Regions from separate parts of the Paenibacillus sp. SORGH_AS_0306 genome, predicted to be linked through region 1. Evidence: riboswitches for the same ligand, from Rfam matches in the RefSeq annotation. Region 1 holds a riboswitch; the other holds the start of a gene.
What was found. Region 1 has a riboswitch for S-adenosylmethionine ahead of QE450_RS12830 (2-hydroxyacid dehydrogenase). Riboswitches for the same ligand answer to the same signal wherever they lie in the genome.

Region 1 (8,138 bases):
TATCACCAATAATACCGAATAATAGATTAAATACGATATTTCCTAAAAAGATCGTTCCCCAGATGTTCAACCATGTACCTGTTGCGATTCCGTATTGTGCCATATGTAATGGTAAAAATACAGGAAATCCGTAAGAACCTACGCTATTAATAACCCGTACAATACCACTTAATCCAACTTTGGGATGGGTTTTGACAATCGTTAATCCTTTACCCAATTCGCGTAACGTTTCACGAGCGTTGCCTGCTTTTTTGGGTAAACGGTCACGATTGATCAACAGAGCAAAAATAGCACCGATTCCAGCAAGCACAACAGCACTCCATAACGTCTGCATATATCCTAGATTTTTGATCGCATAACTGGAATAATATGCACCTAATACAAACATCCCGCCTGAGTAAGCTACCCAGAACCAGCCAATTGCTGTACTTAATTTGTGCTCAGGACTACGATAAGTTACCCATGTTAAAAAAGAATAAGCAAACAATGGATACCCAAATCCTTTAACCGCATACGTTAATAACATAATAGGATAATTTAGATCGGTTATACCAAAAGCGATAAAAGCAGATGTACCGATTACATAAGCGATAAATCCAATGAACATTGATTTTTTGGCTCCAAATGCTTCTAAAAATACGCCAGAAAACCATGACGCAATTGCTAGTGTAATACCATATACCGTAAATAAAAGACTGGCATCCTGCACGCTAAGCCCTCGTTCTACCAGATAAGGGCTTAACCAACCTGCTTCTAATCCATCTCCCATCATAAAAATCAATACTCCGAGATATCCCCATACTAATGTTTTGGGAATCCCTATACGATCTAATACGTTCATGACATACACTCCTTTTTCAACTTTACTGGTAAGCTACTGTTCTCAAATACTACTTTCAGATGAAGAAGCCGTTGTCGCAGACTCCGCTAATTGTAATTGTGCAAAAAAGAGCTGCGCCTTATGCCATTGTTGGTAATCTTTTTGCAATGCCTCAGAAGATTGTGGTTGAAATGTAGTGATCTGTTCTGTCTGAGTAGACTGTATATCCAAAGCTTCATTACAGATATAAGCTGCTCCTACAATCGAAGCATGTTCAAATCCTGTGCGGATACGGATTTCTTTACCTAATAGATCAGCAATACTTTGAATAAGTGTACGGCTCTGTAGTCCTCCTCCACATGCCCAAATATACGGACGATCCAGCAAGACCACCTGTGCCAATTGATCGAAATTCACTTTGATAGAAAAAGCAATCTCGTGTAATGCTGATCTGACAAAATGAGCCCGGCTTAATTGATCTGACAGTGGAGCATCGAATAGAAATCCGCCACGTACACGCGCATTTTTGGCAGACGATAAATAAGAACCTAATGCTGCTACACATTGACTTTCTTCCAGTTCATTCATCTCTTGCTCCATCATGGCGTATCCTTCATTGGGATAGAAAATAGATTGCAATTTCTGATAGTTCAGACCGGTGATACCTGGATTCGTTTCGATCAAAAATTGATGTGGTGTTGTATACGCATTAATCCATGCTTGTGCTGATTTATCTGTTGTAAATGTATCTGTAATCTTAGCGATAGGTGTAGTTGTACCGGATACAATAACGATATCTTCTGCTCCTGCACCTGTACTATGGATAGCCAATTGCGTATCCCCGCCACCTACGATAACAGGTGTATCTACAGGCAAGTTCAATTCTGCTGCTGTAGCCGGCGTTAATGTCCCGAGCACGCTACCTGAAGGTATTAATGAAGGCAACACTGTTGGTGCAATGCCAAAGGTGTGACACATTTCTGTAGACCAATCACTATGTTCTACATTATAGAGAAGAGTCTCACATGCTTGAGACGGTTCGTAACTCAACACACCACTAAGCGCATACGTTACCCAATCGCTAATACTGGTAAAACGATTCAATCGTTGATACTGCTGAGGATGACGCTCGCGTAATCCGACTAATTTCATTGCTGAAAATAAAGCAGACGGTGTTCTGCCTGTGATCGGATAAATAGAAGATTGGTCGCTATAGTGTTCTTCCCACTCACGTCCCCGATTATCAATATTCGGTAATCCTAGATAAGATTCACCTGCTTCATCAATCAGTACGATACCTTGACGCTGGCTCGTTGAAGTGACAGCGATAATCTGAATATCAGGAACGTTAGATAGTGCTACCTTAGCAAGCCCTGCAATCTGTTCCCACAATACTTCCGGTATAAAATGACGTGCATCTGCATATTGATTGTCATTGTGATACAAAATATCAGCTCGCTCAATCGACAATACGTTACCGTTGATATCGACAACAGCTACACGAGCATTACCGGTACCGATATCAAAGACTAGATAGGCTTTTTGTGTCATCGTTAATATCCTCCAAAATCGCTTTATTATAAAGTACTTTCACTGCGGTGTTATGATGCTCAAACCACTCTATGAGTGCCGTATTCATAATTTCTACATGATGATCTTCAACTTCATAAGTGGCACCTGCTAAATGTGGAATTGCTAAAACATTTGGCAATGAAATCAGTTCATAATCTTTAGGAAGTGGCGGTTCTTGATCAAACACATCGATAATCGCTCCACGGATTTGATTTTGTTGTAATTGTTCAACCAGTGCATGATGATCTACCACTACAGAACGTGCAGTATTCACAAAAATGGCGTCTTTTTTCATTGATTGCAATAATTCTGTGCCGATTAATCCTTTGGTATCTTCGGTTACAGGTAAATGAATCGATACAATATCGCTTGTAGCAAATAACTCGGCTAACGATACTTTTTGATCACGCGGATCAGGGCTGGTTACATAGGGATCGTAATAACGAATATCACAAGGGAAGCTCCGTAGTATACCTGCTGTACGCTGGGCTACTGCTCCAAAACCAACCATACCGACTGTTTTGCCAGCCAGTTCATTACCTTTAAACTTGAGATAAGCAGTTAAGCTACCACTTTGCCATTCCCCTGCTTCTAACCATTGGCTGGATGAAATAATACTGCGTAAAAAGGTAATTAGACTGCCGACTACCATTTCAGCTACAGCTTGTGCATTACGTGCTGGCGTATAGAACACAGGAATACGACGATCTGTAGCCACAGGTACATCTACATTAGAAGGAGTTCCTCGACAGACACCGATAAATTGCAGATGAGGTACAGCTTTAATTACCTTTTCAGTAATTTGATCTAATTCTGCAATAATGGCATCTGCTCCGGTTGCTTGTAATAAAGAGATCAATTCCTCTTCTTGATAAGCTTGCCCATGATCTTTCCAGCAACGGTAAATGACTTCTCCAAACGTATCTGCTAGTTGTTGACGACCTTGCTCATGATAAGGGGCGGTAATTAATATTTTCATTATTCAATCTCCTTTGGTACACTTAGGTGCAGTGTTATTTAAGTGAAGCTTTAAAGTAAGAAAGTGACTTGATATAGTGAGTTCTTGGTTTGCTACTAATAAGGTCATTATTTGACAATATAATCAACTGAGTCAACGACAATATACAAAAAACCTCTTTCCCACATCAAGGAAAGAGGTTCGCTATCTATTCATTATAATATTCAAATCATACGAATAAAATAATGCAATAATTCATCCTGCTTTCCTATCTCCCAAGCGATTCAAGCTTGCTGGAATTGGCACGTTTTTGCCGAGGTTTCGTAGGGCCAGTCCCTCCACCTCTCTGGATAGAAAATCTAATGTATGTAGTTGTCGAAAAAAACTTGCAAATCGATATCAGACACGATAAGGTATAAAACATCTAAATTTGTCGAATTCGAAATAATTTTCTTTATTCTAATTAAACCTAGTAAAAAAGTCAACATTAAATCTAAAATTTGATTTATGATAGTTTATAACGTATTTAAAGTCTATTTCTGTCATTATTAAGGTATGGGTATTACGAAAGGAGCATGATGTATGTCTAGTTATGTTGATCAACAAGATGGAGTATTTCCTTCAGTCTGCTCACTGGATTGTCCTGATCAGTGCGGACTGCTTGTTCATAAAGAAAAAGGTAAAATTATCAAAATTGCTGGAGATCCTAATCATCCTGTTACCAAAGGGAACATCTGTAACAAAGTTCGTAATATGACAGAACGTATCTATGATACCAAGCGCCTGACTACTCCACTCAAGCGGATCGGAGCAAAAGGCGAAGGTCTTTTTGAACCTATTTCATGGGAAGAAGCGATTACTACAATTACTTCCAAGTGGAAAACATTAATATCCACTTCCGGCCCTGAAAGTATTCTCCCGTATAGCTTCTATGGCAATATGGGCAATCTATCCGCAGAAGGGATGGATCGCCGCTTTTTCCACCGGATGGGGGCAAGTCTTTTAGAGCGCACCATTTGCACAGCCGCTGGTTCAGCAGGTTATAAATATACAATGGGTGGCAGTATTGGTACCGATCCTGAAGATACGGTAGATACACAGTTATTTATTTTCTGGGGTATTAATGCAGTTAGCACTAATATGCATCAAGTGACTTTAGCGCAACAAGCTCGCAAAAAAGGCGCTAAAGTTATTGTGATCGATGTGCACAAAAATCAAACTGGACGATCTGCGGATTGGTTTATTCCGATTTTGCCAGGAACAGATAGCGCACTCGCTTTAGGGATGATGCATATTTTATTTGCTGAAGATAAAGTGAATGAGGATTTTATGAAGCAATATACAGTAGGGCACGAACAATTGCGTGAGCATGTAAAGCAATATGACCCTGCTACTGTATCCACAATTACAGGCGTGCCTGTCGATGATTTATATCAATTAGCTCGTATGTATAGCGATGCTAGCCCTGCTCTGATTCGTATCGGAAATGGTCTTCAACATCATGATAACGGCGGTATGAATGTACGTACGATTGCCTGCCTACCTGCTATCACAGGACAATGGTTAGTACGCGGTGGCGGTGCTATTAAATCTAATACGTTCCAACTAACATTTAATGAAAATGCATTACAACGTCCAGACTTATTAGCTAATCGCAATACTCGTTCTTTTAATATGAATCAATTGGGACGGGTATTATTAGAAGAGTCTGAACCTGTGCAATCGCTATATGTGTACAATTCTAATCCAGCAGTTGTGACTCCAGAAGCTACGCTTGTCAGACAAGGATTAGCACGAGACGATTTGTTTACTGTTGTGCATGATCTCTTTTTAACTGAAACAGCTAAATATGCCGATATTGTTTTGCCAGCAACATCTGCTTTTGAAAATACCGATTTCTATGCTTCGTACTGGCATCATTATATGCAGATTCAACAACCAGTTGTTGCTCCATATGGTGAAAGCAAATCCAATACCGAAGTATTTCGTTTGCTTGCTAAGGCCATGGGTTATGAAGATGAAGCATTACAAGATAGTGATGAGCAGTTAATTCGGCAAGCTTTAGATCATCCTGCTAATCCGGCACTGAAAAATATTACGTATGATTCATTAGTTCAGCATCAATATGTCAAAGCAGATCGACAATATATTTTCCCGGATCGTCTGCCTACACCAAGTGGCAAAATTGAACTATATTCAGCCGATATGGAACGTGATGGATTACCACCACTACCAACCTATACACCACTTCATGAGCAAGGCACTCATCCTTATATTTTTGTACCGGGACCTAATCATAACTTTTTAAATTCAACCTTTTCGAACAATGCCAAACATATCGGTCTTGAAAAGTCACCGAAGCTATTTATGAATACAATAGATGCGCAAAATGCTGGTATTGAAGATGGCGACTGGGTAACCGTATGGAATGAACGAGGGTCTTGTGAACTGCTTGCTACTGTAGGTGAACATGTATTGCCAGGCGTTGTCGTCAGCCAGGGGCTATGGGCAGACACTGACAATCAGCAAGCTACCCATCTAGTTAATGCACTCACGTCAGATCGCTTGGCTGATATGGGTGGCGGTGCAACCTTCTTCTCCGGTCGTGTCGATGTAATCAAAAAATCAAGTTAACTCCTTTTATCCAATAATCGTTCACTTCACACACTATGGCGTTCGATTAATGTATAAGGAATCTGTCGCTTGACTGGCATGATAGTAGTATCAAGGCTACGTTCATAAAATAAAGAAAACGCTTGTCTGCCGATTTCTTGTAAATTCTGATCGATTGTAGTGAGTTGTAATCCGGCAGAGATCGGTTGATTATCATACCCGATAATTGCTAACTGCTCAGGAATACGCAATCCATATTGACGTGCGCCTAACATAACACCTGCGGCGGCTTCATCCCCTGTTACAATTAACGCAGACGGAGGTGACTCCATAGTCGCAATCCGCTTGGCAATCTGTTCACCATCACTCATATGGATACAATCTGGAAAAATCCACTCCTGATACACTTCAAGCCCTGCGGCATGGAGTGTATTTTGGTATGCACGAAATCGCTCCTGACTGCTTGCACTTGTTTTGCGACCGATACAATAACCGATACGAGTATACCCACGATCTAATAAATACTGAATTCCGCTACAAAAAGCTCCATAATGATCGGTATATACAGCCGATAGATTGGATTCTTCTGTATATTCGCAGACAACGATCGGCCCTGAATCACTGTATGATTGTAATTCTGCCCATGGTAATACACGTGAACATGCAATAACTCCATCTACCTGTCTTGTACTGAGCATATGTAGATATTCTCGTTCTTGATCTGGATTATACGAAGTCTGACATAGCAATACATGATAACCATATTGATAAGCTTTTTCCATCACACCTGCAATAATGGCGTGATAATACGGATGATGACTAAATGGTAAAATCAAACCAACCGTTTTGGTTTTGCCACGAATCAGATTAATAGCTTGTGAATTAGGGGTGTAGCTATTTTGCTCAATGACCTGCTGTACCCGTTCTCGTTTATCTGCTCTAACATAAGGATGATTATTGAGCACTCTAGATACGGTAGACACCGAGACTCCTGCTTGCTGGGCGATTTGCTTAATATTGACCATAAGTGACTCCTTTCTTGTCATCATAAATCTTACACAATTACTTCTATCATAGCTCAAAAATAAGACCAACGATAAACAACCGCCTGTTTTCTTGAACATTCTATCCAAGACAAGGCGGTTGTTATACATTATACATATCATTATTAAATTATAACTGTTCTCCGTTACTTTCAATTACTTGCTGATACCAGTAATAGCTTTTCTTCGGAATACGGCGCATATCTTTTTCGCTATCTTCGTCACGATTGATATAGACGAACCCATAACGTTTCTGATAGCCATTCAACCAGCTTAACAAATCGGTAAATGACCAACTGCAATAACCAATTAGATCTACACCGTCAGCAATCGCTTCACGACATTGTTCCAAATGAGAACGTAGATAATCGATGCGATAATCATCTTGGATACTTCCATCAGCTTCTAGCTTATCGAATTCGCCTAATCCATTTTCGGTAATAAAGACAGGCAGTCCATAACGGCTCGTAATACGACGTAATCCAATTCGCAAGCCGATTGGATCGATCGCCCAGTCCCAATTTGACGTTTCTAAATGAGTATTAGGCGTTGTTTTGTATAGACCTGGTCTTCCCGTATCTTCATTACTTCCTTTTTGTCCGGTAGTATTCATTTTGCCTTCAGCGACACCATCAATCGGATTAAATTCATACGTAATCGTCTGATAATAATTAACACCGACAAAATCAGGAATCCCTTTAGTTAATAATTCGATATCACCTTTTTCAAATGTTGGAGCCAGACCGTGCTCTTCCAGATAACGAAGTGCTACCTGTGGATAATGACCCAGACAATACGTATCCAGCCACCAGTTATTTTGAAATTCTTCGGCATTCTCATACGCCAGCATATCACGAGGCTGACTACTAGCCGGATAAGAAGGAGAATAAGCAAAGCTAGGGCCAATTTTACCATTCGGGACATAGTGACGGAAAGATTCAATCGCTTTGGCATTAGCTAGAAAAGCAATATGATTGGCTTCATAAAAACGTTTGCGATCATGCACACCCGGTGGATGCATCGCTGTAATAAACGCATGGTTAGAATTGTAATTTTGCTCATTAAGAGATACCCAGTATTTTACTCGATCTCCATACCGTTTATACAATGTAATACAGTATTGATTGAAATC
Region 2 (8,138 bases), 520 kb from region 1:
TTTTTAGGTCTATATACAAGTTCTTTTGGAACAGTGAATGCAAATAGCTCTACAAGTGTTACTGATACTTACTCAACTAACAATACCCAAGTTTTTACTCCTTCAGTTACTCAAAATGTTTATAGCAATAACTCATTTGAAATAGCTGCAAATGCAGTATCTACATTGACCTATCGAGGTACATCTTTAGCTGTTCGTCCTGGCGATGTTTTAGTAACTAATAGTACTAGCTCAAATGGTTTGACAGGACATGCTGGAATCGTAGTTAATGATCAAGGTACAGTAGTTACTATTAACGGATATAACAATGATCTAGCAGCAGAAAATATGACACAATGGAATAGCAAAAATGTTAGAGTTATGCGATATAGTAATACTAATGCAGCTTCTAAAGCAGCTGCTTGGGCTAAAAATTATTACCATACTTATAAAGGTAAGGTTCATTATGGATTAGTGAATACTATTGGATCTTACGAAAAAGAAACTTACTGTTCAAAAATTATATGGGATAGCTATTATTTTGGATCTGATATTACTATTGATGGACATACCCCTTATTGGAACGGAATTTATGCTCCATATTACTTCCTTACTCAATCTGGATTTACACAAATTACAGCTTGGGGACAAAATTTTTAATTTCTGATGTTTAAGACAGCCCAGTATTTTATGGGCTGTCTTTTTTGTTAATTTAAGTGTGGAAGATAGGTATTATATCGAGAAAAGCTACTCTAATTACTAGCTTTTCAATTCTAATAGTTATTGCGGAAAGAGTTACTATTTATTTAGGGCTTTATGAGTATCCTTTAAATAAAGAAAAAGCTGAAGAACAAATCAAAAAATATTTAATAAATGAAAAAGGTTATACCAGCTCGGAAATTGAGGAAGTTGAAGGAATATATTCATTTACATCATCTAATTCACCTTATGGTGCTAATGTGGTTTTTAAAGACTAGCCTAAAACGATTTATGCCTATTTTATTTTTAATGATGGTCATATTGACCAAACAGGTTATAGTGGTAATACTCAGAAACATTATGAGAATTAAATTAATATATTATAAATTTATTTATAATAGTTCAGTGCTAGAGTAGTTATACCTACTCTATTAAGAGATATTGAACATATTTTGTCACAAAGGATACGGTAGTGATTACTAGCAATTCGTTATAATAAATAAAGACTATAAATAATGTCACTATATTATAACTAGCGGGTGATTCTCGTAATGGCAAAAAGGTTTAGAATAACAACTACGCATTTAAAATGGTTGAGTTTTATCACTTGTGTTGTTATGTTTTTAGCGACTATGGGTGGACTGGTAGTAACTAAGTCTGATTCAGGATTGGGCTGTGGAAACGAATGGCCATTATGTCATGGCAAATTTATTCCTTCTCATACGATTTCTTCTTTAATTGAGTATTCTCATCGTATTGTGAGTGGGTTAGCCGGAGTCACGGCTCTATTCTCATTTATTGGATTTATGCTTTTCAATAAACATCGTGAACTTAAAATTTATGCATTTTTTACATTGTTATTTGTACTAGTACAAGCAGCTATGGGTGCATTAGCTGTTAAGTTTTCACAATCTGCTCCAATCATGGCACTACATTTCGGATTTGCAATGATCGCTTTTGCTAGTTCGTCGATGATGGCGCTTGGTGCAAGGCGGATGGATCAGCAAAAAGGTGATTTGCCAATTCCAGATGAACCACCGGTGAGTAAAGGAATGCGTAATCTAACATGGTTCGCAACTATCTACACATACATGGTGGTGTATACAGGAGCCTTTGTCACACATACCGATTCTAGAGGTGGGTGTTCTGGCGTATTACTATGTAATGGTTCTATCTTACCTGAATTATCCGGTGGGGTAGCGGTAGCATTTTTCCATCGCGTAGCCGCTTATAGTCTGTTAATCGTTATTGCAGTGCTAGCACATTATGCCTACCGTCGTCATCCATATAATCCAGGTATTCGTAAGCTTGGAGTGACTGCGATCGTATTTATTATCATGCAGATTCTAAGTGGTATGTTGAATATTGTAACGATGAAAATACCAGAGTGGTATTTCTTCTCCAGCATGTTGCATACGTTGTTGATTCAGATTTTATTCGGTGTGTTATGTTATATGAGTGTGCGTGTATGGCAATTAAGTCGTGGTACACGTGGCAAATTAGGGCAAAATGTATAACCGTATGATCTATTTAGATAGCAATAAAAAGTGAATATACATCCAATAGATTGCGTCAGATGAACAATTGATGAAAAATTTCTAATTTCCTTAGGAAATATTCATTTTTGCTTTGACAAAGAGTGTGAAGTTCACTATACTGAGAAAAGATTTTCATTTTCATTCGAATTTTTCATATTTTCTTATCGAGAGTGGTGGAGGGACTGGCCCGATGAAACCCGGCAACCGATTTTGGAATAGCTATTACGTAGTTTTCCAAAATGTCATGGTGCTAATTCCTTCAAAATGGCGTGTGCAATTGGTACATAGCGATTTTGGCAGATGAGAAGGAAGTATCTCTAATAATAGAGAACCCTTTTCTGCGAAAGGGTTCTTTTTTTGTATAAAGAAGAGAGAAGTGAATACCGACATATATGATAGCGAGAATATATCCGACTTATTCGATGGTTTATATATGATTAATGTAATATGAATGCAGGAATGAAGAAGTACAAGGAAGGAGCACCTATCTGTGATTGAATTAAAAAGTATTACTAAAACGTATGGTAAAGGGAAAAATCTAAGCCCTGCGTTAAGCGGTATAGATTTGAAAATAGAAAAAGGCGAGATTTTCGGCGTTATCGGTCACTCCGGTGCAGGTAAAAGTACATTGATTCGATGTATTAATTTACTAGAACGTCCAACCTCTGGTGAAGTATGGATCGATGGTGTGGAAATGACCAAGCTGAACAAAGCGCGCTTACAAGCAAGACGACGCAAAATAGGTATGATTTTTCAACACTTCAATCTATTATCTTCAGCGACAGTGTATGAGAACATCGCTTTTCCTTTGCGCTTAGTCAAAACACCGGAACGCAACATTAAAGAAAAAGTGAAAGAATTGCTCGCTCTAGTTGGATTGGAACAACATGCCAATAAATATCCTGCTCAATTATCAGGTGGACAAAAGCAGCGTGTCGGTATTGCTCGGTCACTAGCTAGTGACCCTGATGTATTGCTTTGTGATGAAGCGACATCTGCTCTTGATCCTCAGACTACAAATTCGATTTTAAAATTGCTGGTCGATATCAATGAGCGCTTTAACTTAACAATCATCTTAATCACTCATGAAATGCATGTTATTCAGAGCATTTGTGATAAAGTAGCTGTTATTCATCGGGGCGGCATTGTAGAACAAGGGCCTGTAACAAATGTCTTTTTGAAGCCACAGCATGAAGTGACACGTGATTTTATTTTAAATGAGTCTAATAATGCTGAATTACTAATTACTTCATGGACAGCACCAAATGTTCCTAATTCATTGACTGTCAAAGTGTCTTTCTTGGGAGATAAAACGTATGAATCGATCCTTTCGCAAACGGTACGTCAAACTGGAGTCGATTTTGCTATTTTGCAAGGAACGATTTCAACGTTAAAAAATGTACCGTATGGACAGTTGATTGTTCGCTTTGAAGGAACAGAAGGAGACATTAAGCGTACACTCGATGGATTGACCGCTGAAGGTCTCGATGTGGAGGTGATCAACTGATGGGTGAATTAGATTTCTCACAAATTGATTGGAATGAATTCGGTACAGCGACCTTAGATACACTCAAAATGGTAGGCGCTTCTGGATTATTTACATTAATTCTAGGATTGCCATTAGGTATTTTGTTATTTATTACAGGGCGTTCTACTGTAGCATGGGTGCGTTATTTCTATGCAGTGATCGCGTTTATCGTTAATATTTTGCGTTCGGTTCCATTTATTATACTGATTGTGGCGATCTTACCATTAACGCAAATTCTAGTAGGAACAACGATTGGTGTACTTGGAACGATCCCACCATTAGTTATTGCTGCCGCACCGTTTTTTGCTAGATTGGTCGAAACAGCACTTCGTGAAGTCGATCGTGGTGTGATTGAAGCAGCGAATGCGATGGGAGCTTCGTTGTGGCAGATTATAACGCGCGTACTTGTACGTGAAGCAATGCCAGGGCTACTAGCAGGTTTAACGGTTACTGTGGTTGCACTAGTCTCTAATACAGCGATGGCAGGGATGATTGGCGCAGGAGGACTTGGAACACTTGCAATCAACTATGGTTATTATCGCTATGATACAGCGATCATGCTAGTGGCTGTAGTCATCATGGTTATTATTGTTCAAATTCTACAAATGCTTGGTGATCGTCTAGTGGTTCATTTTTCGAGAAGATAAACAGTAATACAAAAGAGATTGAGCATAGAGTAGTTATTCTGCTGAATATTTATACGATGATAGATAATCACAAATATTCAGCATTTGTATCATATACGTATACCAATCCAAAACTAATAAAGGGGTAGAGAAGATGAAAAAATGGACTTTGATTTTGCTAAGTATTATGTTGGTTGCTATCGTATCTGCTTGCGGTAACAAAGCAGCAGACAACACAGCAGCAACAGGAACAACAGAAGGCGGAGCAGAAACCGTAACATTGAAAGTAGGCGCAACAGCTGTACCTCACGCTGAAATCTTAAAACATATTCAACCTGCACTTGCTAAAGAAGGCGTAAATTTACAAGTTGTCGAATTTACAGATTATATTCAACCTAACGTTCAATTGAACGGCAAACAGTTAGATGCAAACTACTTCCAAACATTGCCTTACCTTGAAGAGCAAAACAAATCTCGTGGTATGACTTTAAAAGCTGTACAACCTGTGCACATCGAGCCTTTCGGTGCGTATTCTACAAAATATAAATCAATCGATGAATTGCCAGACGGTGCAAATATCGCAATCCCTAATGAAGTATCTAATGGAGCACGCGCTTTGATCTTGTTGGCTAACAATGGATTGATTGAATTGAAAGACAAAACAAACATCACTTCTTCTGTAAAAGATATTACAGCTAATCCAAAAAACTTTAAATTTACACCGATGGATGCGGCTTTTATCACTAGACAATTAGGTCAAGTCGATATGGGTATGATCAACATGAACTATGTATTAGAAGCTAAAATCGATCCTAAATCTGCATTGTTGACTGAAACAAGTAGCGCACCATATGCTAACTATTTAGTTACTCGTGAAGACAACCAAAATGATGCAGCTATCGAAAAATTGAAAAAAGCTTTAACTTCTGATGATGTTAAAAAATTCATCGAAGATACGTACAATGGTGCTGTAATCCCAGCATTTTAATTAAAATGTACAAATAAAAATAAGGTTATAGCCAAAGTTATGATTTGTGATCAAATACAAATGATAACGGGCTATAACCTTATTTTTTTATCTAGTATTTCGCTGATCGATGGATCGATCGTTTTACCTTAATCATTTACAACACTTGCCTGTACTTTTAATTTTCCTGTAGATCCATCGGTAGTTACCGCAAAGATGTTCCACAGCCCCCACGAAGCTTGTCTATATACATCATATAAAGGTAAATTCCATTGTTGTTGCTGACCAGGTACTAAACTAGATTTCATAAGATTTCTGGTATCATCAGGAAAGTTAATTTCGTAATCGATTGTTTGCTTGCCTGTATTTTTCAAGATCAATTTTATATCTACATGATTTTGATATGTAAAAGGAATATTAGCTTGACCTCCAGAGAGTATAAATGTCTGTTGTGGTAACCCTTTAACTTTTGAAGTAAAACGGGTCTGTTGATAGGTTACTAGGTTGTCTATCTGTGTGTGCGTTAGAGTAGAACGATTCACAGAATGGTGTAACACATGATGGCTAGTTGCGGTACCTGCAAATACAGAACTAGAAGTAGCTAATGATATAGATAAAACTAAAGGTACATATAATAACTTTTTGAGACTTCTCATTATTAAATTTTCCTTTCTGTTTTATTGAAGTGGATGATGTAATGATTATAACGTGTTATGTAACCTCCTTTTTTGATATACACCGATGTTATTTAGCTTTATGATGCCATTAAAATAGGAGGATAAATGATCAAACATTATATAAAATATGCAAACTATTTATTGATGAACCAATGGAGTAAAATTTGCTTGAGTTACATCTACAAGATCCTGTGGAGCGAGTTCTACTTGCATTCCAATTTTGCCTGCGCTGACAATCATCGTTTCTAAGATCATAGCTTCTTCATCAATAAAAGTAGGATACAATTTCTTCATTCCGATAGGAGAACAGCCCCCTCGAATATAACCTGTCCATTTCTGCAATTCATTCACAGGTAGCATATCCAATTTTTTTTCACCTGCTGCTTTAGCTGCTTTTTTTAGATCTAATTCTGCTCCTACTGGAATCACAAAAATAAACAAGTTATGTTTGTTTTGCGTGACCAATGTTTTAAATACCATTTCAGGTGGTTTATTAATTTTGGCGGCAACTGCATTACCATGAATTTTGCCGTCTTTATTATCGTATTCAATAATCTCGTATGCAATATTTTCTTTGTCTAAAATACGCATTGCATTTGTTTTGCTAGTACTCATTGAATGTACCTCCTTATCCAAAAAAAGCGTAATACATCTATTATAAACTATCTTTTCGTCATTCGTAGTCCTATATACGGTGTTGTTTGGTGATCCTTTTGACATCTATAGGTTAAGGTCTGTACACTAGATAAGAATAAGTATCATCCAAAAGCTACAATACAAACGTATTATATGATAGAAGCGCAATATAGTAGAAGATATGCGATAGCATTGTCTAGAGGAGGAACTTTTTTGGATCGGAAAATTGCCCTGATTACAGGCAGTGCCAAAGGATTAGGAAAAATGACGGCGCTTACGCTAGCGAGTCAAGGCTGTGATATTGCTTTAAATTATATGAATAGTCATGAAGAGGCTGTGCATCTACAATCTCGCATTGAAAATATGGGCGTACGCTGTATTGCTGTACAAGCAGATATCTCTATCGAAGAAGACATAGACCAGCTTGTAGACGAAGTAGAACAACAATTAGGCGGTATTGATATTCTTGTCAATAATGCAGGCCCTTTTATCCGGGAACGCCGTTTATTCGCTGATTATGAGCGGACAGAGATTATGTCGTTAATGCAAGGCAATCTTATTGGAGCGATGTTATTAGATCATCGTGTATTACCTCATATGCGTCAGCAGAAATGGGGACGGATTATTCATTTTGGGTTTGGACATGCTGCTGAATCCAGATCATGGCCTCAGCGTGCTGTCTATGCCGCCGCCAAAGTAGGATTAGTTTCTTTTACCAAAACGTTAGCTGTAGAAGAAGCTGAAAATGCGATTACGATTAATATGATCTGTCCCGGAGATATTCGTGGAGATAACAAAGAAAAGCGGATCGCCGATGTACTTCATCTAAGCGATGATGAAACACCAAGAGGTCGTCCTGGAAGTGGAGAAGATATTGCACGTGTGATCTCGTATCTATGCCATTCGGATTCTGATTTCATTACAGGCAATATTATGGATATTTCCGGTGGACTTGATCCGATTCGCCCTTATATCAAAGGGTAAACAGTTGCAATAGTAGCTAAAAAACAACCAAAAAAGCGTCCTGTTCCCCGAAGGAAACAAGACGCTTTTTGTTATGCCACGAAGGCAATCTATGATTACCTCTGTATAGAAAAGTCTGAATTAGAATACTTGGACAACCTCTTCCACACCTTCAACTTCTTCGAAAAGGGCGCGTTCGATACCCGCTTTAAGCGTGATTGTTGAACTTGGGCAACTACCACAAGCTCCCATCAACTTAAGCTTAACGATACCATCCTCAACGTCTACCAATTCAACGTCGCCGCCATCGCGTTGCAAGAATGGACGCAATTTGTCCAGAACTTCCAATACTTCATCGTACATTTCTACTTGTACACTTTCACTCATATTGTTCAACTCCTTTCGTAACTATATTATAGTATAAATACACCAAAATTTCAGCATTTACGCAATGATTTTTATACTCATTTCAAATTTCTTTATGAAAATGACAATATAAGCGTATATTTAGACACATTTTATAGT

Region 2: linked by a shared signal. The riboswitch ahead of QE450_RS15175 (methionine ABC transporter ATP-binding protein) and the one ahead of QE450_RS12830 (2-hydroxyacid dehydrogenase) in region 1 are both predicted to bind S-adenosylmethionine.

Annotation. Positions count from the first base shown of each region.
Region 1 is NZ_JAUTBP010000001.1:2,959,947-2,968,084, forward strand. It holds gene QE450_RS12820 (MFS transporter) at 1-841, opposite strand, end outside; gene QE450_RS12825 (FGGY-family carbohydrate kinase) at 884-2,371, opposite strand; gene QE450_RS12830 (2-hydroxyacid dehydrogenase) at 2,343-3,371, opposite strand; SAM riboswitch class I at 3,616-3,707, opposite strand; gene QE450_RS12835 (molybdopterin oxidoreductase family protein) at 3,933-5,984, shown strand; gene QE450_RS12840 (LacI family DNA-binding transcriptional regulator) at 6,011-6,988, opposite strand; gene QE450_RS12845 (glycoside hydrolase family 1 protein) at 7,137-8,138, opposite strand, start outside.
Region 2 is NZ_JAUTBP010000001.1:3,477,744-3,485,881, reverse strand. It holds gene QE450_RS15185 (hypothetical protein) at 1-639, shown strand, start outside; gene QE450_RS23575 (DUF3139 domain-containing protein) at 696-956, shown strand; gene QE450_RS15180 (COX15/CtaA family protein) at 1,230-2,195, shown strand; SAM riboswitch class I at 2,375-2,523, shown strand; gene QE450_RS15175 (methionine ABC transporter ATP-binding protein) at 2,707-3,723, shown strand; gene QE450_RS15170 (methionine ABC transporter permease) at 3,723-4,391, shown strand; gene QE450_RS15165 (MetQ/NlpA family ABC transporter substrate-binding protein) at 4,525-5,358, shown strand; gene QE450_RS15160 (hypothetical protein) at 5,487-5,993, opposite strand; gene ybaK (Cys-tRNA(Pro) deacylase) at 6,153-6,629, opposite strand; gene QE450_RS15150 (SDR family oxidoreductase) at 6,864-7,634, shown strand; gene QE450_RS15145 (NifU family protein) at 7,755-8,000, opposite strand.